2 regions of the Enterococcus malodoratus genome follow, and region 2 is predicted to be linked to the other one. Evidence: riboswitches for the same ligand, from Rfam matches in the RefSeq annotation. Region 2 holds a riboswitch; the other holds the start of a gene.
The links. Region 2 has a riboswitch for magnesium ahead of PGP85_RS17970 (GNAT family N-acetyltransferase). Riboswitches for the same ligand answer to the same signal wherever they lie in the genome.
Positions count from the first base shown of each region.

Region 1: it holds a riboswitch for magnesium, as region 2 does, so the genes downstream of both, PGP85_RS00260 (ABC transporter permease subunit) here and PGP85_RS17970 (GNAT family N-acetyltransferase) in region 2, are expected to answer to the same signal.

Region 1 covers NZ_JAQDPG010000001.1:43,030-50,707, reverse strand. Annotated here, with positions in the region: gene PGP85_RS00270 (LCP family protein) at 1-264, shown strand, start outside; gene PGP85_RS00265 (LysR family transcriptional regulator) at 331-1,233, opposite strand; M-box (ykoK) riboswitch at 1,571-1,739, shown strand; gene PGP85_RS00260 (ABC transporter permease subunit) at 1,796-3,553, shown strand; gene PGP85_RS00255 (ABC transporter ATP-binding protein) at 3,635-4,432, shown strand; gene PGP85_RS00250 (ABC transporter permease) at 4,511-7,084, opposite strand; gene PGP85_RS00245 (ABC transporter ATP-binding protein) at 7,081-7,678, opposite strand, start outside.
Region 2 covers NZ_JAQDPG010000013.1:7,806-15,483, reverse strand. Annotated here, with positions in the region: gene PGP85_RS17995 (PTS sugar transporter subunit IIC) at 1-299, opposite strand, end outside; gene PGP85_RS17990 (MurR/RpiR family transcriptional regulator) at 528-1,283, shown strand; gene PGP85_RS17985 (GNAT family N-acetyltransferase) at 1,532-1,996, shown strand; gene PGP85_RS17980 (GNAT family N-acetyltransferase) at 1,986-2,435, shown strand; gene mgtA (magnesium-translocating P-type ATPase) at 2,492-5,212, opposite strand; gene PGP85_RS17970 (GNAT family N-acetyltransferase) at 5,347-5,790, opposite strand; M-box (ykoK) riboswitch at 5,953-6,122, opposite strand; gene PGP85_RS17965 (hydroxymethylglutaryl-CoA reductase, degradative) at 6,400-7,678, opposite strand, start outside.

The DNA of each region.
Region 1 (7,678 bases), on a different contig from region 2:
CTGTATCCAGATAGCATCGATTATGTAAGCCACGAACTGAGAGTGAGTCTCGGGATTGACAAAAAAAATGAACAAGACAAAAAAGGTTTTGTCTTCCATACCGACGGCGACTATCTCTATCAAAGCGACTACTCTGTTCAAGATGAAGCGGCCGAAGACAAGGAATCTACCTCCCTCAACGGCAATACCTACATCGGCACACCAGATAATACAGAAACCGGTGCGCTGCCTACTGTTAAAACTAAAAATGGGTTTGTCCCTTGATAACGACGAAAACAGCGTATAAGTTCTCTGACGGAGACACTCATACGCTGTTTTTATTGTTTAAAATTATTGGCTGCTTAGGGCCGGTCGGCCATTCCCTTTAATTTCTATCTCTTTGAAAATCCGTTTTAGGTCATTTTCGACCGCCTCAATATCAAAAGCATGATGACTGGTTTTATTTTTATATAAATAGAATTCCAGGCTTAAGGCGCTAGGTAAAGCCAGAAAATGAATCGACTCGCTGGCTAACAGCTCCTTTTCAATCGCATGGATCACAAAAACCCCTTTTTTCTCCTTCAGCCATTTATGAATCCCTAAGCTGTCATGGCAATAAAGATAATCAGGTGCAATATTGAAAAAGTTCGCTGTTCGTTGAGTTAGCTGCCGATGCCCTAAATGATCTGTTAAGACAATAAAAGGCATTTTTTCTAAATCTTCGGCGGTTGCCTGCTTCAGTTCATTTTTCACTAGGGAGGCATTGGCGGCCAAGACCATTTTTGAACGGATCAAAGACGTTCGTTCAAATTGTGGGTCCTCCACCACACTGCTGGTGATTACCAGATCGACTTCCTTTTGCTTTAACTGATTAAACAGCTCTAGCGGAGCCGCATTAATATAGTTGATTGTGTAGGATTCATCCCTGCAAGCACACTCCCCCGCTTCGAATATCAAAACTGATTCGCTGATTCCTACTTTAAAGGAAGGCCGATCAATCATTTGATAGAGCGGAAAATGAATTTTCTTGGCCTCCTCAATAATCCGTTTAACAAACGGCAGGATTTTTTCTCCCTCTTCACTTAATACCAATTTCTTCCCATGGCGAAGAAATAAATCGTAGCCAAGTTCATTTTCAAGACTTTTCAGTGCCGAACTTAATGAGGAAATGCCTACATACAGCTCCTGAGAAGCTTTAGAAAGGCTGTTGTATTTAGCGATAAGGTAGAAATACTCTAATTTTTCAATTGACATTTTTTTCACTTCCAAGCACGCAATATTTTAGGTCAACCTAATTTTGCTCTTACTCACCCCAAATAATCAAGGAAAAACATTTGATAACAGAAGTTCTTTAACAGCGATTAACGATTGATTGATATTTTTTTAATAACTTTTTGAACGAAAAACAGGATCATTGATTGAACGCATCAATAGCTGCCCGTTCCAATAATCTGGAAAGCGATTATCCAAAAAGCGAAAAGTCGCAGAAAGCCTTTATTTATACTGACTCTCCCTTTCGAGAAATCAGCCGGCCGCTTTAAGGCAATTGCTTTCTCCCCCTTCACGAGTATGATGGGTGTGCACAATAAAATAAAAATCATATTAGGTGAGGTTACTCTGAAGAACATAGGTTATCGCTCGGAAATGTCGAGAGACAGTAACGAGTAAAGCAGGGATTGTCGAATTAAGGCTTTCCTAAGATAACTAGAAGATCTTTTCTTACGTCTCAGAAAGCCAAAGCTCAATTAACGTGATTTCCTGATAAAACTGTTTATTCGGCGACCTCCTTAATATGATTTTTTAGGAGGTTTTTCCATTGAACGTTTTACGCGCACCATCCAAAGAAAACAGCACACTAAAGAAAGGGATCGGAAATCTTACATTCTTAGTGATCGTAGTGTTGTTTGCATTCATCTTGATCTTCTCTTTGATAAAAATGAATCGACCGCTCCATTCACTGCCCTCAGAAGACTTTTTAGCAACAGCAAGTAAAACCCACGATTTTCTTGCTGCTTCGAACTTAGTTTACTTTTCCATTCGGACAATGTTTCGAATGATTGTCGGGATGTTTTGGTCCTTTCTCTTTTCATTTGTGTTCGGCGTACTGGCAGTGAGATACAAAACTGCTCGACGAATCATTTTGCCCATGGTCAACTTTTTAGAATCCGTGCCGCTGCTGGGCTTCTTGACCTTCACCACCGCTTGGCTGTTGGGGCTTTTCCCCGGAAACGTACTAGGCGCGGAATGTGTCGCGATCTTTGCGATTTTCACCGGACAAGCTTGGAATATTATGTTGACCCTCTACCAAATCATGGAGGTCATCCCCTCTGACTTGTCCAATGTCACGGATCAATTCAAATACAACCCTTGGGAAAAATTTTGGCGCTTAGAGTTTGTTTACGCGATTCCAGGACTGCTGTGGAACGTGATTATTTCTCAAACAGCGGCTTGGTTCGCCTTAGTCGCCAGTGAGCAGGCCTCCGTGGCTATTCCGAAAGACACGACACTTTTCTTACCTGGAATCGGCTCGTACATTCAGATTGCATTGGATCGTGCCGATTTTAAGGCCTGTCTATGGGCTGTCTTGGCACTGCTGCTGAATGTTGTGATTCTCAACTTCTTAGTCTTTCAGCCGTTAGTTCGCGCAACCTATTATTTTAAGTATGAGACCGATGTCGAAAGCTCTGTTCCGCCAAAATCTATTATTTATCGAGTGCTCAAAGAGGCGACATTAACCAAACGCTGCTCCCGTTTTTTCTCGGCCTTCAGTCACTTTTGGATCTATAAACTGCCGAAAATTTGGTATTTCTTAAAGCTGGATCGGCTCTATAAGCTAGTGGCGAGGTTTCGTAATTTCTTTAAAACTCTGTGGTACGTCGGTCTGGCCATCTTAGTGATCGTTTATGCCATCAAGCTCTATCATTTCTTGCCCCATCAAGATTTTGGGATGATCCCGAAATTGACGCTGTATACTACTTTACGGGTTACATTGGCGATGATTGTTGCCGGATTGATCTTTACGCCTTTAGCGATTTGGGTAGCGAGTGACAATCGCCGCTTAAACTTTGTTCAGCCAATCGGTCAAATCCTAGGATCGATTCCATCTAATGTCTACACGCCCTTTATCGTTATTTTTATCAGCATGGGCTTCAATAGATTGGAATGGTGGCTGTTGCCCTTGATTATGGTTGGCTGTCAATGGTACTACTTCTTCAATGTTATCGCTGGTTACTTAGCGATCCCGGACGATATTCGAGATGTCACGAAAATTTTTAAATTATCTAAATGGCAATGGTGGGTAAAATACCTTATTCCCTCCATTTTGCCCTACATCATCACTGCGATTATCAATGCTGCTGGAGCTGCTTGGAATGCCGACATTGCGGCTGAAAGTATTCAATGGGGAAAGAAATCGATCGATGTCACAGGATTGGGCCACTATATTTCCGTCAATGACGGCATCAAAGACAAGTCTGCTCTTGGAACATTGGCGATGTGCTTTATGGTAGGCCTCTGCATTGCCTTCATCTGGCAGCCCCTATATCGAGTGGCTAAAGAAAAATTTCATTATTAAAACGCATCAAAATTTAATAAGCGTTCAAACGAAAGGAGAAGTAGGTTGAAGCCGATTGCTTCAGCTATACAAAATAGAAGAATGGAAAATAACGAATTATTAAACGTCAAATCAGTCTGCAAAGAATTTGAAATTGAAGGACATAAGGAACATTTAAAGGTACTGGAAAATGTCGACTTGACCGTTAAAAACAACGAATTTCTGAGTATTATCGGACAATCAGGGACAGGAAAATCAACCCTGCTAAGAAGTATTGCCGGACTGCTTCAACCAACCAAAGGCGAAATTACATTTGAAAATAAAACCATTACCGAACCAGACGCCAACATCAGCATGGTATTCCAGCATTTCGCCTTATTTCCATGGTTAACTGTAGAAAAGAATATCAGCTTTGGACTGGAAAATCGCGACGATATCTCACGTGAGCAAATGGGAAAACGTGTAAGTAATCTGATCGACATGATTGGACTCACCGGCTTTGAGAAGGCTTATCCCCGCGAGCTCTCCGGCGGCATGAAGCAGCGAGTCGGCTTCGCCCGTGCCTTGGCCATTGAGCCTAGCCTGTTATTGCTGGATGAACCTTTCTCAGCACTGGACATCATTACCTCTAGTCAATTATCCAATGATCTATTGAAAATTTGGCTTGGCAATCAAATTGCCACGAAGTCGATTGTCATGATCACTCATGATGTCCAACAGGCTGTTCAGCTTTCCGATCGTGTCGTCTTAATGGACTCAAATCCTGGCCGTGTGGCGCAAATCTATCAAATCGATATTCCAAGAAGCCAACGATCACCCAAAACAACGATCAACATCGTAGAACAAATTACCACAGAAATGATCCGGCGAATGAAGATTAACAACCTGCGGCATAGATAATCCGAGTATATCTGGTTTGTTTTTAAAGCAAAAAAAATTCAAGTGCGGCTATCACACTTGATTTTTTTATTGCGTCTATCAGGTCAAATCATCCCGCAGCGCGTCAATAATATTTTCTTTTTTGATCTTGTTTACTGCATAAAGCATTGTGATTACTACAATTAAGAATACGCCTAGGATGCTGATCAAAATACTGCTCCAAGGAAATTGGAACGCGATTTCCGCACCACCCTTTGTCATCCCTTTATAAATCAGCCACGAAATAATGCCCGCGATTGGTACGCCCCACAACAATGAACGCGAACCGTAAAAGGCACATTCGATCATCATCATTTTATTAAACTCACGATCAGTCATTCCCACCGAGCGCAGCATCGCCAGTTCTCGCCGCCGCAACTGAATATTGGTCGAAATTGTGTTAAATACATTCGCGATCGCAATCAATGAGATCATCGCGACAAAAACATAGCTGAAAATATTCACCACAAAAATAGTATTGCGATTTTGTTCAAATATTTCATGGAGATTGTAGAGATCATAGGAGGCTGTAACTCCCTCCTGTTCAATGATTTTTCTTATAGTCGCCGTTGAACGCGCGGGCTGTTTTGACAGAAAAGTTAGTCCCATCGTTTGCTCAATCCCGGCAGGAGAAAACTTAGCCTTCATGGCATATGGCGCAATCAGCATAAACACGTAAGGCTGTTTTGCAGCAGGTTGCCGCGGCAGCGTATCTAATGGATAAGTATCGGCAAATTTGACCGAGACCGTTTTCTGCTGGCTTGGTGCAGGTTTGCCATCGATTTCTGGAATTATCGATAATTCCATGCTATCTTTCGCAAACAAATCAATCAGTTCGCTTTTGCCTTTTTCCTGCTCGATTCTTTTCTTAGCAACCGCGATTAGTTTGCTCCCGTCACCTGTGTATTCCTTGACGGGCAAAAAATTCTGCTCCTTGATAAATTTCAGGTATTCTTTGTCTTCGATAAATTGAACATCCACCGCCCGCGTAGTCTGTTCCATTGTTAAATCATTTTCCGATTGACGATAACGAGGCGAAAAATCACTCGTTTTTATTGGACTGGTATAGGAGGCAATGGCTTGGTAGGAGCTTTCCGTAATGCCCGTAACGTTTTGAAGCTTATCATAAAGGTGAAACATTTCGCTCTCCTTCATTTCGGAACTTGTCAAAATAATATCATAGTCCGAATCGACCACCATTTGTTTGGCCGATTGCTGCAAGTTGTTTCCAAACGCCCGTGCCGATACAAAGAGAACGACACTCAAGGCTAAGGATAAGATAATTGTTCGGTAACGTTTCTTGTTGCGCTTGAAATTTTTTAAAGCCAGCATGCCCTCTAATCCAAGAAGCCCTTCAGAAAACTTTGTTAGCTTGATTTCATGCGCCGATACCTTCACTTCGTTGGATTGACGAATACTTTCCATCACTGGTGTATTGGCCGCTTTTCTAGCCGGAATATACGCTGAAATCATAATCGTAATCAGACTGATGACGGCCGCCGCAAGCAACACAGGAATGGACAGCGATAAAACCAGCGGAATATCTGCATATAAAATATTGTTGAAATTTTTCGCAACAAGGGCGATCACAATTTTTATACTTCCGATCCCCACAAATAATCCCACTGGAATCCCTACCGCTCCGATACAAAATCCTTCAAACAGGACAGAGTTTCGCAGCTGCTTGGGCGTTGCGCCAACCGATGCCAAAATTCCAAACTGCCGCATCCGTTCATTTAATGAGATCGTAAAAGAATTGTAAATCAGAAAAACTGAACCTAACATGATCAATGCAACTAAAATGGCCCCGATCGAATAGAGTAATAGGTTGAAAACCCGATCATCCGAAGCTCCCATAAAACGTAAAACATCATCATTAAGTGTGTATGATTGATTCTTGGCGATACTGTTAGCGTAGGAACGAGCTTTTCGCGGATTTTTAAGCGTGACAAAAACACTGAGTCGTCCTCGTTTCTCAGCTTGATCTGCGATCGTCAGCAAGGTATAGCCTGGCGCCGTCTTTTCTTCAAAGCCCGGTCGTTCGCAAATACCCACGATTTTATACGATTTCTGATTCGTCTCTCTCAACGTTTCTTGCTTTTTTTTCGGATTTTCGTAAGGATCATGTTGATTGAGTTGTTTATTGCCTGACACTCGTTCCCCAAGTGACAAAGAAAGTGTTTCTCCGATTGAATATTTCACTCCGCCGTTAGCCGCAACGTGGGCTGGGATCACTACCTCATGACCGTTTTTCGGCAATCTGCCGGAAAGCAGTTTTATTGGTAATGTATCAAAGGTCGTTTGATCGAATCCCGCCACAAACAAATAGGGCTTATTTGGATTCTTACCGCCGGCCAACTTGCTATAACCAATATCGGCGAATGACGTTGTCTTTAAGACAGCCTTATTCTGTGCTTGTTGTTTCGCAAAATTCGAATCCGCTGCTAAAAACTCCACATGCCAATCTCCGTATTTTTGCGCCGAGCCCTTTACCATATACTGTTGAAGCGAGATAGCGAACGTCGCGACTGCCGTAATCATAGCAGTCGACAGGATAACACCGATGATCGTCACCAATGTCCGCGTGCGATTCTTCTTCAAATTTTGCAGTGTGACTTTATTGAAGATGTTCATGATTGCATCATCCTCTCGTCACGAGTCACTCGGCCATCGGATATTCCGATGATCCGATCCGCCTGCAGCGCGATCTCCTCATCATGGGTCACAACGATTAGCGTTTGACCATATTTTCGATTGCTCAATTTCAGCAAATTGATAATTTCGTGTCCATTTTTACTATCTAAACTGCCCGTTGGTTCATCCGCCAATAAAACCGCTGGTGCATTCATTAGTGCCCGACCAACTGAAACCCGCTGCTGCTGCCCGCCGGATAACTGATTCGGCAAATGCTCCTTTCGTTGACTCAAGCCTAAAAGCTCCAATAATTCAGTTAGACGTCCTTGATTCACTTTACGCCTGTCCATCAAGACCGGCAGCGTGATATTTTCCACCACATTTAGCGTTGGAATCAAATTGTGAAATTGATAGATCAGTCCAACTTGGCGCCGGCGAAAAATCGCTAGTTTTTCATTGTTCTGCGCATACACATCTTGTCCATCCAGATATACTTTTCCACTGGTAGGTATATCCACTCCGCCGATCATATGCAGCAGCGTCGATTTCCCAGAACCCGACGCGCCGATGATCGCGGTAAATTCACCCTTTTCG
Region 2 (7,678 bases):
GATATTGCATTCAGATCATAGCTTTTGCTTAACTCATAGCCGATTCCGGTTGCCGCTAATAGAGAAATTATTCCAAATGATACATTTACGGCAGCATTGATCATTCCTTCGTAAGGCTGCATAAACTCCAGCCAAGCATTGATAGGGATATTCCCGATGATTAGAAAAACACTTCCACTAATTATGGCTGGTAAAGTAAGCGCAAGACCATTCCTCACAGCAACAAGGTGTCTTTGATTCCCCAACTTCGTCATTGGCGGAATAATCACGTTTTGCATCCAATCCAAAAATTTTTCCATAAAACGAATCTCCTTTTCTATGTTATATCCGAATTATAGGAAAGGCTTACATTGTTTGTATATAGGTTGCCATGATCTAGGCAAAGATCCCATTTTTAGGCATTTGTAACAAGAATAAAACACCTCGTTTTATTAGACTGGTTTCAAATTATTTACAACTAAATACATTGATACAGTAGTTTCTATCCCCTATACTCTAGTTATAACTAACAAAGAAGGTGATCGATCATGCTATTCTTAGCCTATCAAGTTGAATTAAAAAGTATTGAAATTGATATTTATGACTTCATCATCAAAAATCTAGATGCCGTGCCTTATATGAGAATCAGAGAATTGGCAGATGCCTGTCATGTGAGCACCTCGACTATTTTGCGTTTTTGCAAAAAGTTTGAATGTAACGGATATGCAGATTTTCGACTTAGACTACAACTATATGCTAAAGAGCTGCACGAATTGGCGGAGCCGATCCAGACGATCGATGAACTTCCTTTCATAGAATTTTTGAAGAGAACCCACACAAATGAATTTCAGGAACGAATAAACTCGGCTGCCTCAATCCTTAAAGAATCCGATTTAGTCCTTTTTGTCGGAATCGGAACTTCAAGTATTTTTGCGAGTTACGGAGCGTTACTTTTCTCGTCTCTTTTTACATTGGCTTTAAACATTCAAGACCCTTTGAATACGCCTTTATATAACATCTCGGAAAGATTAGATAATAAGGTGTGCTTAGTCGCATTATCTGTATCTGGAGAAAATGAGGATATCATAGATTACATCAATCACATTAAGCTTCATAAATCAGGAGTAATTGCCATAACTAATAGCTCAAACACTCCTATCGCAAAGCTTTCTGATGTCGACATTCCCTATTACGCAAATACCGAGATGTACAAAGAAACAAACATTACTTCCCAGTTATCGGTAACCTATATTCTGGAAATACTAGCTAGAACTGTTCATCAATTGAAAAATAAAGAGAACTGACCGGGCAAAATCATTTTCACCCTTGCCTTGTCAAAACTAAAAAAGGATTGATCTCAATGTGGACGTATGTCTCTCATTTACGCACGATTGCTATCCTTCAAACAAGAAAACTACTGTAGATGAAACATTGTTTGAAGGAACTATAAAGATTTGTTTCATCGCTTCGTTTTAAGAGCAGAATTTAGTGCCCTTTATTTGTTGCGGTCAAAAATAGTTCTTCATAGGAAAAATTGGAGGAAAATCAACGATTGAATATTAAGCAAGTAAATCAAAATGATAAAAATGAAATTGAAATTCTTTTGACAATTTGGGAATCTTCAGTGACTGCTACTCATAATTTTTTGTCAAAGGACAATATTGAGGCCTTAATACCCGCAGTTAAAGAAGGATTATTAACCATTGAATCCCTCTACGGCTGCTATGAACAAGAAATCGTCGGATTTATCGGCGTTGAAAATGAAAAAGTTGAGATGCTCTTTGTAGCTGCAGAAACTAGAGGACAAGGAATCGGAAGAAAATTATTTCAGTATGCAATCGAAATGCTGAACGGAAACTACGTTGATGTGAATGAACAGAATGAACAAGGATTGGGGTTTTATCAACGCATGGGTTTCCATGTGTTTGGTCGATCTGAATTAGATGATCAAGGCAATGCCTTCCCGATTCTACATTTAAAAAAAAGTAAAACTAAGGAGTGTTCCAATGAAAGTTGAAGAAGTCATTTCAGATAAAAAAGAATTTTTAGACCTGCTTCGTTTGGCTGATGAACAAGAAGACATGATTGATCGTTATCTTAACGACGGAAGAATGTTTGTTTTATATGACGAAGATCTAAAAGGCGAAGCGGTCGTAACAGAATTAAGCGAGACAGAGTGTGAGTTAAAAAATATTGCGATTATGCCGAACGAACAAGGAAAAGGATATGGAAAAGCGTTGATTCAGTTTTTATTTGATGAATTTTTAGGCCGTTATCAAACGATGTATGTAGGAACGGGAGATGTTCCAAGCATATTGGACTTTTATAAGAAATGCGGATTTCGCGAATCCCATCGTGTAAAAAACTTCTTCACCGATAATTACCGCGAACCAATTATCGACCAAGGTGTCCAACTAGTAGATATGGTCTATTTACGAGCAGATGCAAAGCCTTGATCCTCTGAAAATAATAAAAACGTTCCTGAATTTTTTTTCAGGAACGTTTTTATATCTTACAATAATTCTTGGTAGCGTTGAATGTAAACTTTTTTAACTAGCGTTACCAAAAATAGATAAGCGATGATGGTTACAACGAGCCATAACCAATACTGATTTGGTAAGACCGCTAACCCTAAGTTTTGACCGAAATTTGTGAATGGTAAAAGAGTGCCGACAATAATTCCCAAGGTGGTAATCACTGTCATAATGAAAGACCCTCTGCTTTGGATAAACGGGATTTGTGGTGTCCGTAATGCATGTAAGACTAAAGTTTGCGACCACAGCGATTCCACAAACCAGCCAGCATGGAAAATAGCGATAAAGGCTGCCTGCTGCTGAGGAGATAAAGAGTGGTAATCCCCGCCGAGAACTGCCGGACAAATAACAAAGTACATTAGTAAATAAGTCGTGATATCAAATACCGAACTCGTTGGACCCAGCCAAATCATAAATTTACCAATGCTGGATGCTGTCCATTTTTTTGGTTTTTCTAAGTATTCTTTATCCATCCGATCCCATGGAATCGAGATACATGAAATATCATAAATCAAATTTAGAAATAAAATTTGCAGTGGAAGCATTGGCAAAAATGGTAAGAATGAACTTGCAACTAAAACAGAGAACATATTGCCAAAATTTGAGCTTGCCGTGGCCTTGATATATTTCATGATATTGCCGAATGTTTCTCTGCCGGAAATTATTCCCCGTTCTAGAATCATCAAGTCTTTCTCTAATAAGATCACATCAGCAGATTCTTTGGCGATATCAACAGCTGTATCAACGGATATTCCGACATCAGCGGCTTTCATCGCAGGAGCATCATTGATTCCATCTCCAAGAAACCCGACTGTATGCCCGTTTGCTCTGAGCAAACTCGTAATCTTTTGTTTTTGCTGCGGGTTCAATTTCACGAATACGTTGTAATCCTCTATGATTTCTGCTAATTCTTGATCACTAAGATGGATCAAATCTTCTCCATGGATAATTGTTTCCGTTCCTAGTCCAACCTGCTTACAAACGGACTTGGTCACCAATGCATTATCTCCAGTTAAGACTTTCACCTCAACACCGTTTTCTTTCAACGCCTTCAACGCTTGTTTGGTTGTTTCTTTTGGCGGATCTAAAAATGCCAGATAACCAATCAATACCATTTCAGATTCATCAGCTGTTGAAAATTCACCAACCACACTCGGATTCGTTTTTTGAGCCACACCGATTACGCGTAATCCGTCTTCGTTCAATTCGTGAACTTTTTTCAAAACTTGTTTTTTTACTTCATCCGTTAACTTCGTTACTTGCCCTTTGAAGTCAACGAAAGAAGAAATTTCAAGCATTTCTTCAATTGCACCTTTTGTGATCATTTGCGTTTTTCCGTTTTGATCTTCTACAACAACACTCATTCTGCGACGTTGAAAGTCAAAGGGAATCTCATCAACCTTTTGATAACGAATTTCATCTGTGTCTAACTCTTGTTTGGTTGATTCGATAATGGCCACATCAAGCAGGTTTTTTAGGCCTGTTTGATAATAACTATTTAGATATGCGTGTCTTAAAACACGGCTATCTTCTTCCCCGTCACAATCCAAATGGTATTCTAAAATAATTTTGTCCTGTGTTAATGTCCCTGTTTTATCTGTACACAATACATCGATGGCACCGAAATTTTGAATAGCGTTTATATTTTTAATGATCGTACCGTTTTTGGCCATTCCTGTAGCACCTTTGACTAAATTTGTTGTAACGATCATTGGCAGCATTTCCGGTGTCAGCCCCACAGCCACTGATAAACCGAATAGAAATGCCTCCATCCAATCCCCTTTCGTGAATCCATTAATCACAATAACGGTCGGTGCCATTAATGCCATGAATTTGATAAACAAGAAAGACGTTTTACGAATACCTAACTCAAAACTAGTTTGAACGGGGGTAGCCGATAAGGATTTAGCAACATCACCAAACAGGGTATTTGCACCCGTAGCGATTACGATTCCTTCGGCACTTCCACTAATCACATTACTTCCCATAAATACTAAATTGTCGTAACTCGTTTCAGATTCTTTTTGACCATTTGCCTCTGCCGCACTTTTTTCGACAGGATAGCTTTCTCCTGTTAGCGCGGACTGTGAGATGAATAAATCCTTTGCGCTAATCAAACGAATATCGGCTGGAATCATATCTCCGGCGGATAACTTGACTAGATCACCGCAGACAATTTCTTCCATAGGGATTTCCTTGTATTGATTGTCTCTGCGAACTGCTGCAGTTACTTTTACCAATGATTTCAACTTCTCGGCTGCTTTGTTTGAACGCACAGACTGAACCAATGTCATCGTACCGCTGACTAATACCATGACCAAAATAATACCGCTGCCGAAGAAATCTTTTTCACCTGGCTCAGGCAAGATTCCTTCCGTGATAAGAGAAATGACTCCCAAACCAATCAATACCAAAGTAAATGGTGTAATAAATGCTTTTAGAACCTCAATAAAAAACGGCGTTGCCTTTTTATAGGGAATTTTATTTTCTCCAAATTCTTCTCTTGCTTCTGCAACTTGTGCCGCAGATAATTCCAGCGTTGATGTTTTAAATGTATCAAGAATACTTCTTGTTGTTTTTTTAGCGAATAGACTATAATTCGTCTTCGTTGTTGTGATCTTTTGCTGTTTCATTTTTTTCTCCTTTTTTCCGAAAAAAATATGCCATAATCCTATTCCAATAAATAAATATAAGACCATATTTTTTAGCGTATTCATCGTTGCCCCTCCTACAGACGGGCTTATGGAGAAAATATTGGCGTTAAAAACAAATAGACAATAGTATCTTCTTGTTTACCATTTTCTGCCACAAACCCGTAATTATTGAACTACTGTCATCCATTTGTTTTCATCTCCCTTTTTTCCACTTGTTCTAGTGGTGATTGAATATCCTTTTTGTAGATCCGCATGGTTAATTGCCCTTCTGCATACTCCTCCGAGATGGATTGATAACCTAGCTTTTCATAGAAACCCCAAGCTTGTTCTCTACCTGTTAGGAAAACAAGACAAAAACCAACTCTTCTAGCAACTTGTTCTGCATATATCAGCAAGTTTTTACCTAATCCTTCTCCTTGGTGATGCGAGTCCACCGCCACTTGTTTAATCTGGACACATTCAGCTGAAATTGGATGCAGCAATAGAGTCCCTATCACCTGATCTTCCTGTTTGATAATCAAGTGAATATCCTTTCTTTCATCTCTCGGTGCCCTCAATAAGAACTTTTTTCCTGAACTTGCCTTTAGCTCTTTGTTTCTAAGCGTTAACGCTTCACAATACATTGCGCTGTTCCACTTAGTTACTGTAAACACTGTTTTACCATAGTAAATCCCTCCCTTTTTAAATTTCGAAAATAAAAATGATTATTGCGCAAAAAAAGACTTTTCGCTCAAAAACTCAGCGAAAAGCCTTACTAAAATTCATCCCAAATAGACAAAGTCGTATAGTCGATCTAATCGTTGAGTTTTGGCACTATACAACGTAAAGACAAACATCTTAGCTACCTTAAGAAAAGCCTTGTATTCGACAATTCCTGTTCTACCCATTGGCGTCTCTCGACATTTTTGGGCAGTAGCCTGTGTTTGTATAGGAGCCTCACCTAACAAATCATATTTTATTTTCGAAGACAATATAACAAGTTATTAATCACCTGTCAAACGCTTTTCTATAAAAAAATCCAGATAAATTAAATTAACAATTCCAAGAAATCGAATTCAACGCTATTATATCAACCTTTTCCGTTATGAAAAATAATGAGGAAATGAACGAACAAATTTTTTTATTTGTCATAATCATTCACCACTAAAAATAATATAACGCACGTTTTGCCATTTTAAATCAATAAAAAAACAGAGCTGTCAAAGCTCTGTTTTATTCCCCAATGCTTAAACTTATCCTTGGCGAATTTTTTTTAGTAATTGTTCTGCTGTAGCTAAATTCATTCGGTCCGCTTTTCTTAATTGTCTAGAAACTAAAGGTACCTCACTGGAAGTAGCTCCTGCTGTAATTGCTAAAGATCGACTTTGCATCGCCATGTGGCCTTTTTGGATACCATCCGTTACTAAAGCCCTGATCGCGGCAAAATTTTGTGCCAAACCAACAGCCACGATAATTTCACCTAACTCTGCGGCATCCGAAACATCTAATAATTTCAAACTTATTTGAGCTTTTGGCAAAACCTTTGTCGCTCCGCCAACAATACCAACTTTCATTGGCAATATCAGCTTTCCAACAAGCGTATCATTTTTAATCTCCCAATCAGTCAGACCTTCATAGCTACCATTGCGAGCAGCATATGCATGACAAGCCGCCTCGACTGCTCGGGTATCGTTGCCTGTGGCTAATACGACTGCATCAATGCCATTCATAATTCCTTTATTATGTGTGGCTGCACGATAAGGATCCAGCTTACTGAATTTGCTGGCGTCAACGATTTTTTCAGCAAGTTCGGAAGATAGTTGATTTAAAGGAATCTCACAACTCGCCATGATCATGGACTCGGTTGCGTAGTTACTTAGAATACTAAACAGTACCTCTGCATCGGGAACTAACTGTCTTAATTCCTGCGCGACAGCTTCCAAGATGGTATTTAGAATATTCGCGCCCATCGCGTCTTTCGTGGTCACCACAAGGTCGATTGAAAGATAGCCCTCCTCAAAGAAACGCACCTTAATCGATTGCAAACCACCACCTCGTTGATAAATCGAAGGATAGCTTCTTTCTGCCGCTGCGAAAAGAGCTGGTTTATTTTCGTTAATAATTCCTTTGATTTTTTCAAACTCAGTAACATTTCGTAAAACGATCTGACCGATCATTCCTTGATTGATGACTTGCGTCTGAAATCCTCCAGCCTTTGCGATGATTTTACCGGCATTACTGGCAGCCGCAATCACAGAAGGTTCTTCTGTTACCATCGGAATAATTTTTTCTTTTCCGTTAATTACAAAATTCTGTGCAACACCTAGAGGAATCGAAGCTTCACTGATCTGATTTTCAATCAAATTATTCGCAACTTTTTCCGGTAGAACAGTCTCTATTGTTAACTGAGCTGCCTCTTTAGCGGACAACTTTTTTTCTTTGACCAGCTTAGCTAACCGCTCTGTTTGAGTCATCTGATAAAATTTTTTTTTTGCGGTTTCTTGATCCTCCGCCTTGGTGATCATCAAGGCT